DNA from 2 places in the Priestia sp. TRM10 genome. Region 1 is predicted to be linked to the other one. Evidence: riboswitches for the same ligand, from Rfam matches in the RefSeq annotation. Region 1 holds a riboswitch; the other holds the start of a gene.
What was found. A riboswitch is a leader RNA that binds a small molecule or an ion and turns the genes downstream of it on or off. The one in region 1 is predicted to bind cyclic di-AMP.
Positions count from the first base shown of each region.

Region 1 (8,122 bases):
GCATCTGGTTGGTTAGGGTTATTCGGTGGAATAGCTCTTGTTCTCTATGGGATTATTGCTACATGGCAAGCCTTCCCTGATTTTGGTCGGGTTTATGCAGCCTATGGAGGCGTCTTTATTATTATGAGTTTATTTTGGGGGTGGTTAGTAGATAAGAAAATTCCAGATACATATGATTGGATTGGTGGGCTTGTATGCTTAATTGGTGTTTTTATTATATTATGGCCAAGAAACTAAGTGATGAAAGGAAGAGAGTGAAAATCTGTGCTATATTAGCTAAGAAAATATGACCTATAAAATAGAACAAAACTTCTTTATTACTTTTTATCATTCAATTATTTATTATCATTACTTTATATATAAGCCAAGTAATATTCATACTATTAATCTTATACAGCTGGAGACGGTTTAATGCTACTTACTTTTTCTTTGTTATAACAATAAATATCACAGCGATCTTTTAACATAAGAACCTCCTAATAATCAAACACTGATTTGATTATTTAACTATTATCCTTTAGTTTATGTAGATGTTATATAACAATTCCGTAAAAGTATATATAAAGCCTAAACTCATTGTTATTGAACGGTTTTGCGCTCTTTTTACTACCTCGAACATGCATTACGTAAACTAGGAATGAATAACATATACATCCTAAAAACAGAAAAAACCATCCTACTGTATGAGAAGGTTTTTCCTGTTTTAGACTGTATAAGATGATTCTCTAATGTCATCTTGTTTAGTTTGTTCGAAAGATAAAAGTTATTTTTTAGCCAAGAAGAATTTTTTCTTCTGCATAACGAATTTTTGACTCTCTATTCGAACGAATAGCAAGCACAAAACCAATGGTAAGAGGCCCTACTCTCCCAATAAACATCATAATCGTAATAAGAATGCGTCCTGCAGGGCTTAAGTCGCCTGTGAAATTAGCACTTAGTCCAACCGTTCCGGAAGCAGAAATGGTTTCAAATAAGAGTGTGGACATATCTACTCCTTTTTCTGTGATGGTTAGTAAAAAGAAAATGACAAAGACAAAAATCATTGCAGAAGTAGCAATAGAAAAAGCTCTATAAATAAGGGATTTTGGTATTCGGCGTTGAAAAATGTTAATATCCTCTTTGTTTGTTAACACTGACCACAAAGCCAACAATATTAAGACAAAGGTCGTAATCTTAATTCCACCACCTGTTGAACCAGGAGCTGCTCCCACAAACATAAGGCTCATCATATAGACTTTTGAACTTAACGTTAGCTCTCCTATATCTAACGTATTAAAACCCGCTGTACGAGGAACAACTCCTTGAAAATAAGCTGCCCACCATTTATCTCCCATGCTTAATTTACCTAACGTGTCAGCGTTATGATATTCCAAAGCAAAAATAACAAGTGTACTCACAATATTTAGGATAATGGTCGAAGCTAATACAATTTTAGTATGAAGAGAAAATTTCCTTATATTTCGTTTCTCTAAAATATCTGCGATGACAAAAAAACCTGTTCCACCTATTATGAAAAGTGACGTAATAACGATATTGACGGTTGGATCTCCCACCCATTTACTGAGATTATCAGGTTCTAAGCCAAATCCTGCGTTGTTAAATGCAGATATAGAATGGAATATTCCATAATAAATAGCCTTTCCCCAACTCATCTCTTGTGCCCAACGAATAGCTAGAATAAGGGCTCCAATAGCTTCTACAGCTAAGGTAATGAACACAACACGCCGAACTAATGCAATAATGCCTTGCAAAGAAAATGCATTTAAAGATTCTTTAAGGATTAACCTTTGTTGTAATCCGATTTTCTTACCTAATATGATAAACATAAGGATACCAATGGTCATGAAGCCCCAACCACCTACTTGAATGAGTACAAGTAGAATGATTTGTCCGAATAGAGTAAAGGTAGTTCCTGTATCAACAACAGCTAATCCTGTTACACATACGGCAGAAGTGGCTTCAAAAAGAGCATCGATAAAGCTCAAGTGATGTCGATCACTTGTAGCAGCAGGTATCATTAATAATCCTGTTCCTAGCAATATCAAGCCTAAAAATCCCGAAAATAAAATAGATGCAGGTTCCAATTTCTTTATTTTATGTCTTTTACGTGACTTATAAAGTAACATATTAAATTCCTTTCAACGTGTTTTGAGTAAAGGTTTAACTGAAAGATTACATCATGGCAAAGGAGAACTTTAACAATATTGCTCCTACCCTAATGGAAAGCACAAGCATCCATACAAGGAACTAGGAAGAATTTCAATGGATGTTACATTCCTCTTACACACCTTCTTTTTCAAAGCGTGTGATGTCTTGATTATGTCCCATCACAATTAAAACATCATTTTTATAAATGATTTCCCCTGCAGCAGGAGCAACCACAAATCTTCCATGACGTTGAATTCCCACGATGTTACATCCGTATTCTGCTCGCACGTTAAGTTCTTCCAAACTATGGTGATCCAGCTTGTTTGTTGCCACAATCTCTGCAATGCTGTATTCTTTGGATAACTCAATAAAATCAATCATTTTATCGGAAGTAATATGATGAGCAATTCTTTTGGCTACATCTCGTTCGGGATGGATTACTCGATCTACCCCAATTTTTTCAAGTACTTTTGAGTGATATTCATTTTGCGCTTTTGCCCACACTTTACGTACTCCTATTTCTTTTAAGAGTAATGAAGTTAATATACTGGTTTGCATATCATTCCCGAAAGAAACGAAAGCATGATCGACATTGCCAACGCCCAGGTTACGTAAAACCGTTTCATCAATTGAGTTTACACACACGGCGTGTGTGGCATAATTCACATGTTCACTCACTCTTGCCTCGTCTGTATCTACAGCTAATACTTCAATACCCAGATCATAGAACTCTTTAACAAGAGTTGAACCAAAACGCCCTAAACCAAATACAGCAAATAATTTCTTCATTATAATCCTTCCTTACCCCGTTTTCATTAGTGTTTGTTGTTTAGTATAAAAAACACCGAAATATATATTTAACGACAAAAAGACCACAGAGGATTTCCCCGTGGTCGTATTATTCTTTGATCACAAGTTTCACACCCTCTCCCTAACGCTTACGAAGTTAGCTGTCGGATTCGGGTCAAGAAGTAACCCTACCTTTACTTACATAAAGGATTCACCCCAAGTAACAGAAAAGACTGTTACAAACTTGGTTCCCCCGTTCCATACGGATTCAGCGATCAAGATGATTTATGAATTTATGAAAGATATATTACTCCTGTTTTTTTATGTTGTAAAGACTAAATTATCGTCTATTTCTACTATTTTATCCTTACATCAGAACCTTTTTTAGTGGAAGGGCAGATAATCCCTGCTTTCTTTTGGTAATCGTCTCTCTCAATGGTAGAAAACGTACAAATGAAGACAGCGAGCAAAGCCCTCTAATAAAGTAATAGAATTAAAGCAGCATAATTTAGAAAAGTCTTTAAAAGAAACATATGTTAGAATTATTAATAAAATGTTCGAGGAAAAGAATCTTATTTGAATAGGGACTATTAAATTAATCCGGAACTACCTTCGATTTTATTAAGGTAAGCTTTAATCTTTTCAATATCCTGTTCAGAATCAGCCAATGCTACATAGCCATCAGGTCTAATGAGGAACATTGATCCTGGACTCATTCCAGCTTCCCTCATGGATGCTGTCCATGGAAATTCATGAAGGGGAATAGTAGCAGTTTTAGCAAGTTCACGAAGGTCAACCTTTACCTCTCCATACACATGGAACTGCCAATCAAAGGTTTGCAGTGGTTTAAAATTGTCTCCGCCTTGCCCGTGTACCCATGGTAAACGATCTCCCCCATGAATAGCACCAGCCATTCCTGTACTGAGCATACTATTACGATAATGAATACGGATTTGCGATACGGCTTTAAATAGTGCTTTTCTAATAGAAGAGATACCTGTCATTTTTGGAACTATATAAGGAATCAATACTTCACGAATCATTTTCGTAGAAAAACCCTTTCCAACAATTCCGGAAAACATTCTATCTGTTGTGGCAACTAAATTCTTAGCAAAATCCATTCTCTCCTCTTCATAAGAATCTAGAAGTTCTTCTTTTGCTTTCTCTTTAAGGACGGCAGCCAGCTTCCATGAAAGGTTTATAGCATCCCCAATCCCGGTATTCATTCCCTGTCCTCCTGCTGGGCTATGAACGTGTCCAGCATCTCCTGCAATAAACACACGTCCTTTTCGAAAGTGTTCACTTACTCGATGGTGGACTTTATAGGTGGAGAACCAGTTCACCTTATTCGTATGCACTCCTAAGTTTGCTTCTATATAAGGAACGATTTCAGTAAATTTAATCTCTGACTTTTTATCTAATAATGCTTGAGGAACAAGACTAATCAAGCGTAGAGAATTTGTTGTCCGAATAGGAAAAATTAGACCAAAGCCATCTTTGAAGAGTTTCATCTGTAAACCCTCAATATGTGTTTCGCTTAGAACATCCGCCACGTAAAAAACTTGCTCGTATGTTCCACCTGCAAAATCGAAGCCAAGTCCCTTTCGAACTGAACTGTGAGCTCCATCACACCCGCATAAATAAGCATAATGATGCTTTTTCTCGATCCCTTGCTTGGTCGTGATGACATGAACTCGGTCTTCCTCCTGATGAAATGAGATTAGCTTTGTATCCCACTCTATACAAATCCCTTTTGCTTTCAATTGATTTATTAGAATCCGTTCATGTTCATCTTGTGGCAGGCTCAATACGTATGGAAAAGGACTCAGTCCTTTTCCAATGCAACCCAAGTTCATCTTCGCTCTTTGTTTGTTATCTTTATAAATTTCTACTTGTTGGACAGGGATTCCTGAGTGAACTATTTCATCTACAAAACCAAATTGATGATAAAATTCTAATATTCTAGCATGAACGGTCATCGCTCTAGATGCTTCTCCAGGTCCTTTATTTTTATCAATAATTCTAAAGGGAATTCCTTGCTTCTCAAGCCCAAGGGCTAACGCTAATCCTGTTGGACCAGCTCCAACAATTAACACTTGAGGTTGCATCACTTTCTCCTCCTTAAAATATTTAAATAACAAGTCCCGCCTAGGATATAAGAAGTTTATAGGTCCTGCTTAAGTATTATTGGAACTTCATCTATAAGAAGAATAGGGATAGATGACAAACAACCCATCACATACATGAATCTTTCTATAAATATTACGAACGACCATCCCTATTTCCTTTTTGTATTACAAGATTCTTACTTCGATACTTGGTAAAATAGCTTTTTCTCCTTCCCTTTATCCTTTAGTAGCCCTTGCTTTTTTCTCTTCATAGTAGCCCTTGTCTGAAGCTGAACCTTGTACTTTCAAAACAGATAATACGAGGAGAAAGAAACTTCCTAAAGCAATCCATAATAAGATAGACGTTGTACCACTAAAGCTAAAGCCCTGATGGAAGAAAAATAACTTCCGCAGTCCCTCTACCATAAATCGCATAGGTAACCACGAATAAATATAATCTCGGTAGAAAGTAGACATCATCTCTGGTGCCATTGAAAGTAATGGAGCTCCAAAGAAAAGAATGAGAACAAAGATGGGAATTCCTTTCATTCCAAGCCAAGATAGAACAGCTGTAATAAGCAAGAAAAATGCAAAATAAGTAATGGTTAAGAATAAAGAGATATCCATAAAGTTTGAAATCTGAATGCCTAATAAATCTGCAATCCACGCTAAACCAAAACCCGCTACTAGACTTAACACAGTTCCAGCAAGAACTTGAGTAAGCATAGCATATAGCTTTTGCTTTCTATTCACAAAAGTAAGCTTATTAGCAACAAAGAAAAGCACGACCGCTCCAGCAATGCTTGACATCCATAAAGGCTGAAACAAGGCCACAGGAGCACTCCCATTCATACTTGCTGTTCCCACCCCATTTACATTTTCCACATTAACTTGTAGAGGATCTGTCAACAAAGTTAGTTGATTGACTTTCAAAGAAACATTTTGCTTGGCTAATCCTTGGAGGACTTGTGTTTGTATTCCATTCTCTAGATTATCCCCTATTGTATTTAACATTTGACTTGTTAAATTAGCTGCAGCCGGGTTCATTCCTTGGTTAATAAGGAGACTGATTTCAGGTTTTTCTGGTTTTGAAGTCATTAAGGATGATTGTTTTTGACTGAAATTTTCAGGAATAATAAGAGCACCATAGTATTCCTGGTTATTTAATCCTTTCAATACGTCTTCCTTACTCTCAACATTAATCCACTTAACGAGGGAGACTTCACCATCTGTAGAAGTTGTATTCTTTTTCAGCATGTTCGTGATGGTATTTCCCATATTTACTTTTCCCTGTTGGGGAATTACAGCACCGATGTCCTCATTGACTAAAGCAATCGGTAGATTTTTTGGCTTCTGTTGAACAGAAGGGATTAGAGTTAATCCAAATAAAGCAATAACTAAAATTACTACTAAAGGCGATATAAAAAGGAGCTTGTTTTTCAACAAATGAATATACCTTCTTCCTAGTTTAAATTATAATGAACATTGTGTTGATTTACTTACACTTTGGATTATAAGTATAGATATAGAGATATTCAATAAACAGAAACCATAGATATGATGCATATTGAACACATAGCCTATATCTGTCGAATAAAATTTAGGAGGAAATCCATTGAAGGAGCTCAATACAGATTTAAGAATAATACGTACGAAGACCTCTATTCGAAATGCCTTAACCGAACTGATAGAAGAAAAGGGGTTTGAAGCTATAACCGTAAAAGATATCACGGTAAAAGCCGAAATTAATCGAGGAACGTTTTATTTACATTATCAGGATAAATATGATCTCATGGATAAATGTCAGCGGGAAATCATGTATCAGATGTCTACTATTGCAAAGACCATCTTTGCAAAAGGGGTAGTGGATAGCGAAATGGCCTTTTCTTTTGCAATTTCCATATTTGAATATCTCAGTCAAAATGCAGCCTTTATGAAAGCTGTATTGGGGCCAAAAGGAGATTTATCTTTTCAAATAAAAATAAAAGAATTTATGAGAAAGACACTTTTTGAAGACGGTGTACAAAATTCCTTCATTAAACAGGAATCTTTACTCGTTCCAGGAGAGTATTTAACTTCCTATATTGTTTCAGCACATTTAGGGGTCGTTCAGCAATGGCTCCAACACGGTAGAAAAGAATCTCCTCAAGAAATGGCACGTATCCTGTCAACGATGACCTATAATGGCCCTCTATTTGCAGCTGGCCTTAAAAAATAGTATTGATAGGCATCATTTATCTCTGAATCTCCTTTTATTAAAACGTGTAGATATTTAAACACAAAAAAGCCTTTAAAATACATACATTTTAAAGGCTTTTACTATTTATAATGTAAGTTATACTGACTGAAAATATAAAAACTACAGTATTATTTTGAACACTTTTCCTTCTCTTTTAAATAACTTATTATCACTGTAGCTTATATACCCTCCAATTTCAGATCCTAGACGAGCATACATGGAAAATGCCCGTGGATGGCTTGATTTCATATAGATAGCTCGATATCCTTTAGTTTTATAATATGGAATAATCACATCTCTAAGCCACCTTTCCCCATTTCCTCGTCCTTCCTGACATATATGAAAATAGTTAAGTATTAAGATATCATAAATATCTTCCTTTACTTGAATAGGCTCTTTGAAAAATATATTAAAGTCAAGTAAACCTGTGTTTGCAAGAGCAATACCTAAATGTTCCCTATCTCTCTTCATAATATGAAAATCCATGTTCATATCTTTCCTCGTTTTAACTTCTTCAATTAAATGACAACAATGATAAACTTCATCATAGTCATCCCAATCCTTCTTTGCTTTAAATAATAAATTCTTGATGATAGGTATAAGATAGTTGCTGTTAAATTCAGATGAAACGCTAAACTCGTTACCGTTAAATTTACTTAGAATCTTCAAAACTATTCTCCCTCTTTGACTTGAATTTTTTCTCCCTTATAAAATAATAGCTAATAACGATATGAATCTCAGCCCAAAATCAGGCTCTATGCTGTACATAAATGGCTCCTCCTATTCTTCCCCTTACAACTTTTTTATACGTTTCTGTATTATTTTGGTTTCAATTTCA
Region 1 covers NZ_JBJZOT010000002.1:221,071-229,192, reverse strand. The annotation lists gene ACK3CR_RS01175 (YnfA family protein) at 1-237, shown strand, start outside; gene ACK3CR_RS01170 (TrkH family potassium uptake protein) at 771-2,126, opposite strand; gene ACK3CR_RS01165 (potassium channel family protein) at 2,281-2,937, opposite strand; cyclic di-AMP (ydaO/yuaA leader) riboswitch at 3,069-3,221, opposite strand; gene ACK3CR_RS01160 (FAD-dependent monooxygenase) at 3,528-5,045, opposite strand; gene ACK3CR_RS01155 (YhgE/Pip domain-containing protein) at 5,283-6,491, opposite strand; partial or broken gene ACK3CR_RS01150 (TetR/AcrR family transcriptional regulator) at 6,661-6,892, shown strand; partial or broken gene ACK3CR_RS01145 (TetR-like C-terminal domain-containing protein) at 6,943-7,263, shown strand; gene ACK3CR_RS01140 (hypothetical protein) at 7,405-7,953, opposite strand.

Region 2 (8,122 bases), on a different contig from region 1:
CAACGATTCTTTTAAAACCCCGTATTGGCAAATATAATAAAGACGGTTCAGCAAACAACATTTATGGTCATAACCAAGTGTTTACAGCTCTAGGAGTGCTCATTTTATGGGTAGGATGGTTCGGTTTTAATGCGGGAAGTACAGTTTCTGTAGCAGATGGCTTTTTTGGATTTGTTGCTCTTAATACAAACCTTGCTGCTGCAGCTGGAGCTGTTGCTGCATTTCTTATCTCATGGCTTGTGCTTGGAAAATCAGATGTTCCAACGATCTTAAACGGAGCATTAGCAGGACTTGTTGCCATTACGGCCTCTTGTGCATTTGTTGACACGTGGGCAGCTGTTGTTATTGGTTTCATTGGTGGACTTATCGTATTTTATAGTGCACGTTTCTTTGAAAGAAGACGTATTGATGATCCGATTTTTGCTTTATCTGTTCACGGTGTAGCAGGAGTTTGGGGAACATTATCAACAGGATTTTTCGCAACGCCCGAACTTGCTACAGTTGGAAAACCAGGTTTGTTCTACGGTGGTGGATTTGACCAACTTGGCGTTCAATTCACAGGTGTAGCTGTTTCTGCTCTTTATGCTTTTGTCGTTTCTTTCATTATTTTAGCTATTGTTAAAAAAGTAATGGGAGGACTTCGCGTAACAGAAGAGGAAGAAATTATGGGATTAGATATGAGCGAGCATGGAAGTTACGGATATCCTGAAGCCTTTACAACTCAAAAAGAAAACAATAAGCTTAGTTCATAAAGAAAGAGAAAACTTTGCAATAAATGAAATGAAATCCTCCATAAAAGAAAGTGGAGGATTTTATTTCATTTCAATAGAAAGTGTTCCCTTTTAGTATAAGAAAAAGGAAGTGGCACAGTGCAAAATGAAGCTCAGTACAAAGAACTAAAAGAATGGCGTTCTGAACACATTCAAGCTTATTTGACAGATAACAAGAAGTTAAATCAATTTCACGATGAGCTGATGAGAAAGGTGTTTAACAAAGCTTTTCAAACGATAAAAAAGCAAAGTGGTGAACCACCATGTGCTTTTTTATGGTTTGTAGTCGGAAGTGCTGGAAGGCGTGAACAAGGGGTTGCGAGTGATCAAGATCATGGACTTGTATATGAGACGAAAAGCCAAAAGTATGAAACATATTTTAAATCTCTTGGAGAAGAACTTTCATTTGGTTTAAATGAAGTTGGCTATCCTTATTGTGAAGGAAATGTAATGAGTTCAAATAAAGTATGGAGAAAATCGCTAGAAGAGTGGGAAGAACAGCTTCTAGAATGGATGGATTCACAAAGTTGGGAGAGTATGCGCTATTTGCAAATCTTCTATGATGCTCGCTCCCTTGTTGGAGAAGAGAAGTACATCACAACATTAAAAAACAAAGTGCATGATTTTAAAAAAGAACATCCCACATTATTAAGGCGTTTTTTAGATAATATGATGCACGTGAAAAAAGCTGTTGGTCCATTTGGGCAAATCTTTGTTGAAGATAATGGGGCACATAAAGACTCTATTCATATTAAAAACGCTGCTTTTATGCCATATGTAAACAGCGTTCGTCTTTTATCAATTAAGGAGGGAATTCATGCAACGTCAACTTTAGAAAGGCTCTCTGAACTTTGCTCATTTCCTTGCTATAAAGAGCTGAAATCGTACTACGAGAATTTTGAACGAATGTTAAGTTATAGAGTCTCGCTTTTTAAAGCATCTACAACATATGATGAAGTACATTACTTAAATATTAAAAAGTTGAGCAAGGATGAAAAAAAAGAAGTAAAGCACATTTTGAAGAATGGGAGAAAGCTACATGAATATGTACAAAAGATTATCAAAAAAGGATGTTAGATAATGGGGTTTGAGCCGTTTATTCATTTTATGAGGGAGATGCATGGTAAGCTAAATGCCAGTATTTTTGGCGGAGCTCAAGGGATGAGTTCTCAGCAAATAGCTTATTTGCGTCAGCTTCAACGAGAACTTGATGTAGAAAGAGCGTTGAATGTGCCTCTTTGTGAACTTGACGTTGTTGTGTTGGATTTAGAGACAACCGGTTTTTTTCCTAACAAAGGGGACGAAATTCTTTCTATTGGAGCTGTGAAAGTAGAAAAGGGAGAAATGATGGAAGCGAAATCATTTTATTCGCTTGTTCAATATGAAGGAATCTTAAAAAAAGAGGTCAAAGAGATAACGGGAATTAATGAAGAAATGGTCAAAAATGCTCCTTCTCTATCAAATGTGCTCATTGACTTCCTTTCTTTTGTAGGAGATATGCCAATTGTTGCTCATCACGCAAATCATGAAAAGAATTTTTTACAGCATGCAAGCTGGAAGCTATTTCGCGCACCTTTAAAACACCGAATTATTGATACTTCTTTTTTATATCGAATTGCTGATGAAAAAGATGATAATAAGCCGCTTGAAGAATGGTGCCTTGATAATAACATCGTTGTAGAGAATCGCCATCATGCACTTGGAGACGCAAAGCTTACAGCAAAGCTGTGGTGCACATATGTTAAAAAAGTTCAGAAATCAGGGTGTGAAACGCTAAGAGATGTATACGAGCGTATTGCAGCTAAATAGAGAGCATTTCGTAATGAAATGCTTTTTGGTTTACTCTTAGTAAGAAGGGGGAAGAGGTATAGTAAGTTAAGCGATAAAAAGAGGAGGAGAAAAGGATGAACAAACAAATGTATAAAGAATATACGGATCAAGAAGCAAATAGTAAGCTTTTAAAAGGAATCATTATTGGTGGAATTATTGGCGGAGCTCTTACTCTTTTTGATTCCACAACACGCAGCAAAGTGAAAAAGGCAGCGTCGGGAATGACGGCTTCTTCAAAAGAAATGTTAGTGAATGTAAAAGAAAATCCTCAAGAAACAAAAAATCAAATGATTGACCGTTTTAAGACGGCTTCAACGACTCTAAAAGATGCTATTAGTGATGCACAAGATTTGTATGCTAAATTTAATGAAGACGTATTTAGCAAAGTAGAAGAAGTGAAAGACATTTCTTCAGATGCAGTTTCAACAGTCAAAGATTCTAAAGAAGATATTAAAGAGGTAGGTTCAAAAGTAGCAAAAGCAGGTTCACAAGCTGCTGAAGCATATCCTCAAGCGTCCGAGAACAAAACAATGAGCGGAAATGTGGACAACCCTCCAGAAAAACAAGCTTCTCCAGAGCTTAAACCTGTTGAAACGGGAACTAGCAGACCAAATCAAATGTAATAAAAAGAGCAGAATTAGTTCTGCTCTTTTTTTACATTTAGCAAAAAAGATAGCAGTATTTTGAGTAACAGCCCTATTAAAATTCCTGGAATAACAAAGAGCATAGGGAGAAACACAGGTCCTAAATTATGATGAGCAATTTCAATTTTTGAATAATACATAAGTCCAACTGTTACAGAGTAAGCGCAGAAGGCAAAGGGAAGGAACGTTAACGGATGTTTCCCACCACCGTCATCTTTAAAGGCATCCCACATTGCAAAAAAATAGATACAAGGATAAAACATGAGCCATCCTATCTCAGCTGTTTCAGAAGCTTTCTCAATTTTTCCTAGAAAGCTATAGTAAATTGCTTCATTAAAATTTGCTCTTACATTAATTACTAGTTCTAAAATGATAAATGTAATTCCTTTTATATATTTTCCGTTTAAAAATTGACCAAACCCTGGGAAAGCAATACTCCAAAAAATTCTCTCCATTTTCAAGCTCTTTCCGATAATCTGTTTTGTTTAGAAAAGGAGAGCGGTTTATAGGAGCTGAGATTATCGGGATTAACCTGCTTAAACGGGAAAAAAGGAAAAATAGTAACTTCATACGAAAAAAGATTTCTTCTATTTAGTAAAGAAAAGAGAAGGATAAAAACGGGGTAGAGAAACTTCATAAATACCCTCCTTTTATAAAATAAGCTTCTTTTTATCTTTTTCAATTACTGGAAATTTATGCGGGTAAAGTCATAATATCAGAAGTAAGCAAAAAGGAAAGCGTATTTATGATGAAAAATACGCTTTCCTTTTTTAGTTATTTCTTAAACTTGAATGGAAGAGTTGTTACAATAACGTTTTTTCGATAAAGCAAATGTGCTTTCAACAATAAACTGGACTGATTGTGAAGCATATTGTGCCAGCTTTTGCTTGTAATAAACTGTGGAATGAGGACTGTTACTGCCATATTGCTATCTTTTGATTTTTCTTGCACAATGTCGATGAACCGCAGAAGCGGACGGACAAGGCTTCTATATTGAGAATAAAACGTAACAAGTCGAATGTCTGGATGTACTCTTTTCCATTTTTCTTCAAGTACTTTTTCACTTTCACGATCAAAAGCAACGTGAACAGCAATAATGGTATCTCCGATAAGGTTTGCATAACTTAATGAACGTTCTACAGCTTTTGTCATTCCTGCGACAGGAATGATCACTACATTTCCTGATAAAGCAAATGTGGTTTGATCGTCATCTGAAATGCGAAGCTGCTCACCAACTGCTTCATAATGACGTTTAATACGATGAAAAGCCAGAACCATAACTGGTAAGAAAATGAGTACTGCCCACACTTGAGTGAACTTTGTTGTAAAGAAAATAATGAGTACAATAAATGTAATAAGAGCGCCGACTAGGTTAATGATCATTTTTCCTTGCCATCCTTTAGGCTTTTCTTTCAGCCACTTTGCAATCATCCCTGTTTGTGAAAGTGTAAAAGGGATAAATACACCAACAGCATAGAGCGGAATAAGTTTTTCCGTTTGGCCATTGAAAATAACAATAAGCAAAATAGAAGCAGCACCAAGAGTCACAATTCCATTTGAATATCCTAATCGGTCTCCACGAATAGTGAACATTCGCGGAATATATTTGTCTGTTGCAAGATTAACAGCTAGAAGAGGAAAGGCTGAAAATCCTGTATTTGCTGCAAGAATTAGAATCAAGGCTGTCGTTCCTTGAACGAAATAGTATAATCCGTTTCTTCCCAAAACTTCAGCTGCAATTTGGGAGACAACTGTTTCATTTCCTTTTGGAGAAATGCCGTACCAATAGCCTAAAAAAATAATTCCTGAAAAAAGGATTGCCAAAATGATTCCCATTGCGCTAAGCGTTCTGACTGCGTTTTGAGCAGCAGGATTTTTAAAATTTGTTACCGCATTTGAGATAGCTTCAACTCCTGTAAGAGCTGAGCATCCTGATGAAAAAGCTCGTAATAGAAGAAATAAGCTAATTCCAGGAACAGCTGTACCCATTGCTGTATGTGTAACAGGGGGAGTTTGCCCTGTTGCAACGTTCCAAAGACCAACTGCAATTAAGATTAAAAGAGCAATTACAAAGAGGTACACAGGATAAGCAAGGACAGACGCCGATTCTGTCACACCTCGTAAATTTAAAAGAGTAATAACAATAACGAGTATACAAGCGATAATTACTTTATAATCGTGAATGGCAGGAAAAGCCGATGTAAGGGCGTCTGTTCCAGCTGCAATACTTACTGAAACGGTTAAAATATAATCAACTAAAAGTGAGCCACCTGCAATAAGTCCAGGATTTTCTCCTAAGTTTTTTTTCGATACAACGTAAGCTCCGCCACCTTCGGGATAAGAATAAATAATTTGACGGTAAGAAAGAATAAGCGCCATTAGTAAAATAAGGACTCCAATAGCAATTGGAATAGAATACCAGTATGCGACAACCCCAACTGTTGCAAGAACAATTAAAATCTGTTCAGGGCCGTATGCAACAGAAGATAGCGCATCAGACGAGAGAATAGCAAGCGCTTTTAGTTTGCTTAACTTTTGTTCTCCAAGCTCGTTTGATTTTAAAGGCTTTCCAATTAACCACTTTTTAAGAGCTGAATAGTTCATCATTTTTTCCTCCTAAGATTTTGCCATTTCATGAAGGAAGTGTTTACTAGGCTTAAAAAAGAGCACAAAAAAGAGCCCTAAGGTTTTCCTTAGCGCTCATATTAAGCAGCATAAAGCAAACCTTCTCTATAAACGCTGATGAGGTTAGCTGTCGGATTCGGGCCTTTAGAGTAGCCCTACCTTTTTAAAAGGATTCACCCCTAGTGACAAAGCACAAAAATTGGGTCCCCCACTCCTTACAGATTAAGCGATATAAGGTGAAATGGAATTTCAATATGATGTTTTCATAGGTAATATACTGCTAAAAATTCAATTTGTAAAGAGAAAGATTTTTAGCTTTTTTTCAAAAGAAAAAGGTCATTCGCCTCTTTAAATGTCTTCGCTTATTTTTTAAAATGATAAGTTAAAAATTTTTAACAAACCCATGATTTTAAAAGAAGATGGGCATATTATAACTTGTTTTATACCTATATGGGGTATATTGTGAAAGAGAATAAAGAGAGGAGTGGTAACGATGTATAAAAAGCTTGGTTTGATAGGATTAGCAGCTAGTATAAGTCTTGGCGGATGCAGTGAAAAAAGTGACTCAAAGGCTACAGAAGAGACAACAATGCAGAATGAACATCAGCATAAAGAAGAGCACAGCGGAACCGAGAAAGTCCCTGAAGATTTACAAAAAGAAAAACATCCTCATTTTAAAGTTGGAAGTGAAGCTATTATTACATCAGGTCATATGGAAGGAATGAAAGGAGCACAAGCAACAATTGAAGGGGCCTATAACACAATAGCTTATGTTGTCTCATATAAGCCAACAACAGGAGGGAAGACGGTCAAAAATCATAAATGGGTGATTCAAGAAGAGATAAAAAATACAGGAAACAAAACGATGGAAAAAGGAGATAAAGTTATGCTTGAAGCAAACCATATGAAAGGGATGAAGGGAGCAGAGGCAACGATTGTGTCCGCTAAGGAAACGACAGTTTATACGGTAAGCTATACCTCAAAAACATCAGGAAAAGAAGTGAAAAATCACAAATGGGTAACAGAAGATGAGCTAGAAGAAATAAAATAAGAGAATAAATTAAAAACTAGTCAATAAGTAGAGATTTGCTATATAATGAAAAAAATAGTTCTTTTTAACTATTGAGAGGAAACGGGTCGTGGAAGAATTATGGGTGTATATTACTGTTGTAGCAGATGCAGGTTTATTAAGCTTTTTTCTTTGTTGTTATTCTTATTTTAAGATAAAAGATGCACCTGGGGCTACTTCCTATACACTTGTGACACTTTTGTCCACCTTTTTCACTTTTTCTTACGTTTTCGAACTTAAAAGCACTTCATTGGTGCAAATAAAGTTTTGGGTAGGGATGGAATATTTAGCATTGCCTTTTATTCCTCCCTTTATTTTACTCATGTGTTTTGAATACATAGGCAAGAAGATTAGCGTGTGGCTTCGTTATATTTTATTCGCTATTCCACTTGTGACAATCTTTATGCACAGCACGAATGATCTCCACCATCTTTACTATACGACTGTTTCTTTAAGAGCGGATGCACCATTTCCAGTTGCAAACCTAGAACACGGTCCCTTTTTTTATCTTCATTCATTTTTTATGTTTGCGTGTATTGTAACAGGAGCAATTGTGCTGCTGATAGAAATAAAAAAAGCACAATTTCGTTTCAAAATACAGCTTCTTCTTATGTTTTTTGGATTGCTTGTTCCCATGATAGCAAATTATGGTTACTTGAATGGAATTAGCTCCTATGGGATCGACCTTGGACCGATCTCAATGAGTATTTCGTTTCTTTTTCACGGTATAGCTCTTTTTATGTTTCAAATGTTTAATGTTGCGCCCATTGCAAGAGATCGGGTTTTTAAGAGTTTGCAAGAAGGCGTTATTGTGTTAAATCAACAGACTCATATTGTCGATTACAATCAAAAGATGACGTCTATTATACCCGCTCTTAGCAAATGCTCTATTGGAACGAGTGTCCTGCAAATTGTGAGAGATAACGTGGACCTTTTTTGCATTATGGAAGAAAGAAAAGACTGTGACTATAAAGTGATACAAGAAAATAAAGAAGAATATTTTCACGTTCGATTTTCTCCTATTCAAAATCAGTAAGGATTTCAAGTTGGGTTTATTGTAACGTTCAGTAACATCACAGAACGAGTGATTCTTCAAGAGAAACTTCAACATCTTGCAAGCATTGATGGATTAACAGGAGTTTTAAATCGTACGTTTTTTATGCAGAAAGCAAAAGCACAGTTTC
Region 2 covers NZ_JBJZOT010000013.1:232,314-240,435, forward strand. The annotation lists gene ACK3CR_RS12490 (ammonium transporter) at 1-752, shown strand, start outside; gene ACK3CR_RS12495 (DUF294 nucleotidyltransferase-like domain-containing protein) at 870-1,847, shown strand; gene ACK3CR_RS12500 (exonuclease domain-containing protein) at 1,851-2,579, shown strand; gene ACK3CR_RS12505 (hypothetical protein) at 2,675-3,223, shown strand; gene ACK3CR_RS12510 (hypothetical protein) at 3,238-3,699, opposite strand; gene ACK3CR_RS12515 (APC family permease) at 4,019-5,848, opposite strand; cyclic di-AMP (ydaO/yuaA leader) riboswitch at 5,966-6,108, opposite strand; gene ACK3CR_RS12520 (YdhK family protein) at 6,363-6,920, shown strand; gene ACK3CR_RS12525 (histidine kinase N-terminal 7TM domain-containing protein) at 7,009-7,974, shown strand; gene ACK3CR_RS12530 (GGDEF domain-containing protein) at 8,023-8,122, shown strand, end outside.
Region 2: another riboswitch for cyclic di-AMP. It lies ahead of ACK3CR_RS12515 (APC family permease); the one in region 1 lies ahead of ACK3CR_RS01165 (potassium channel family protein).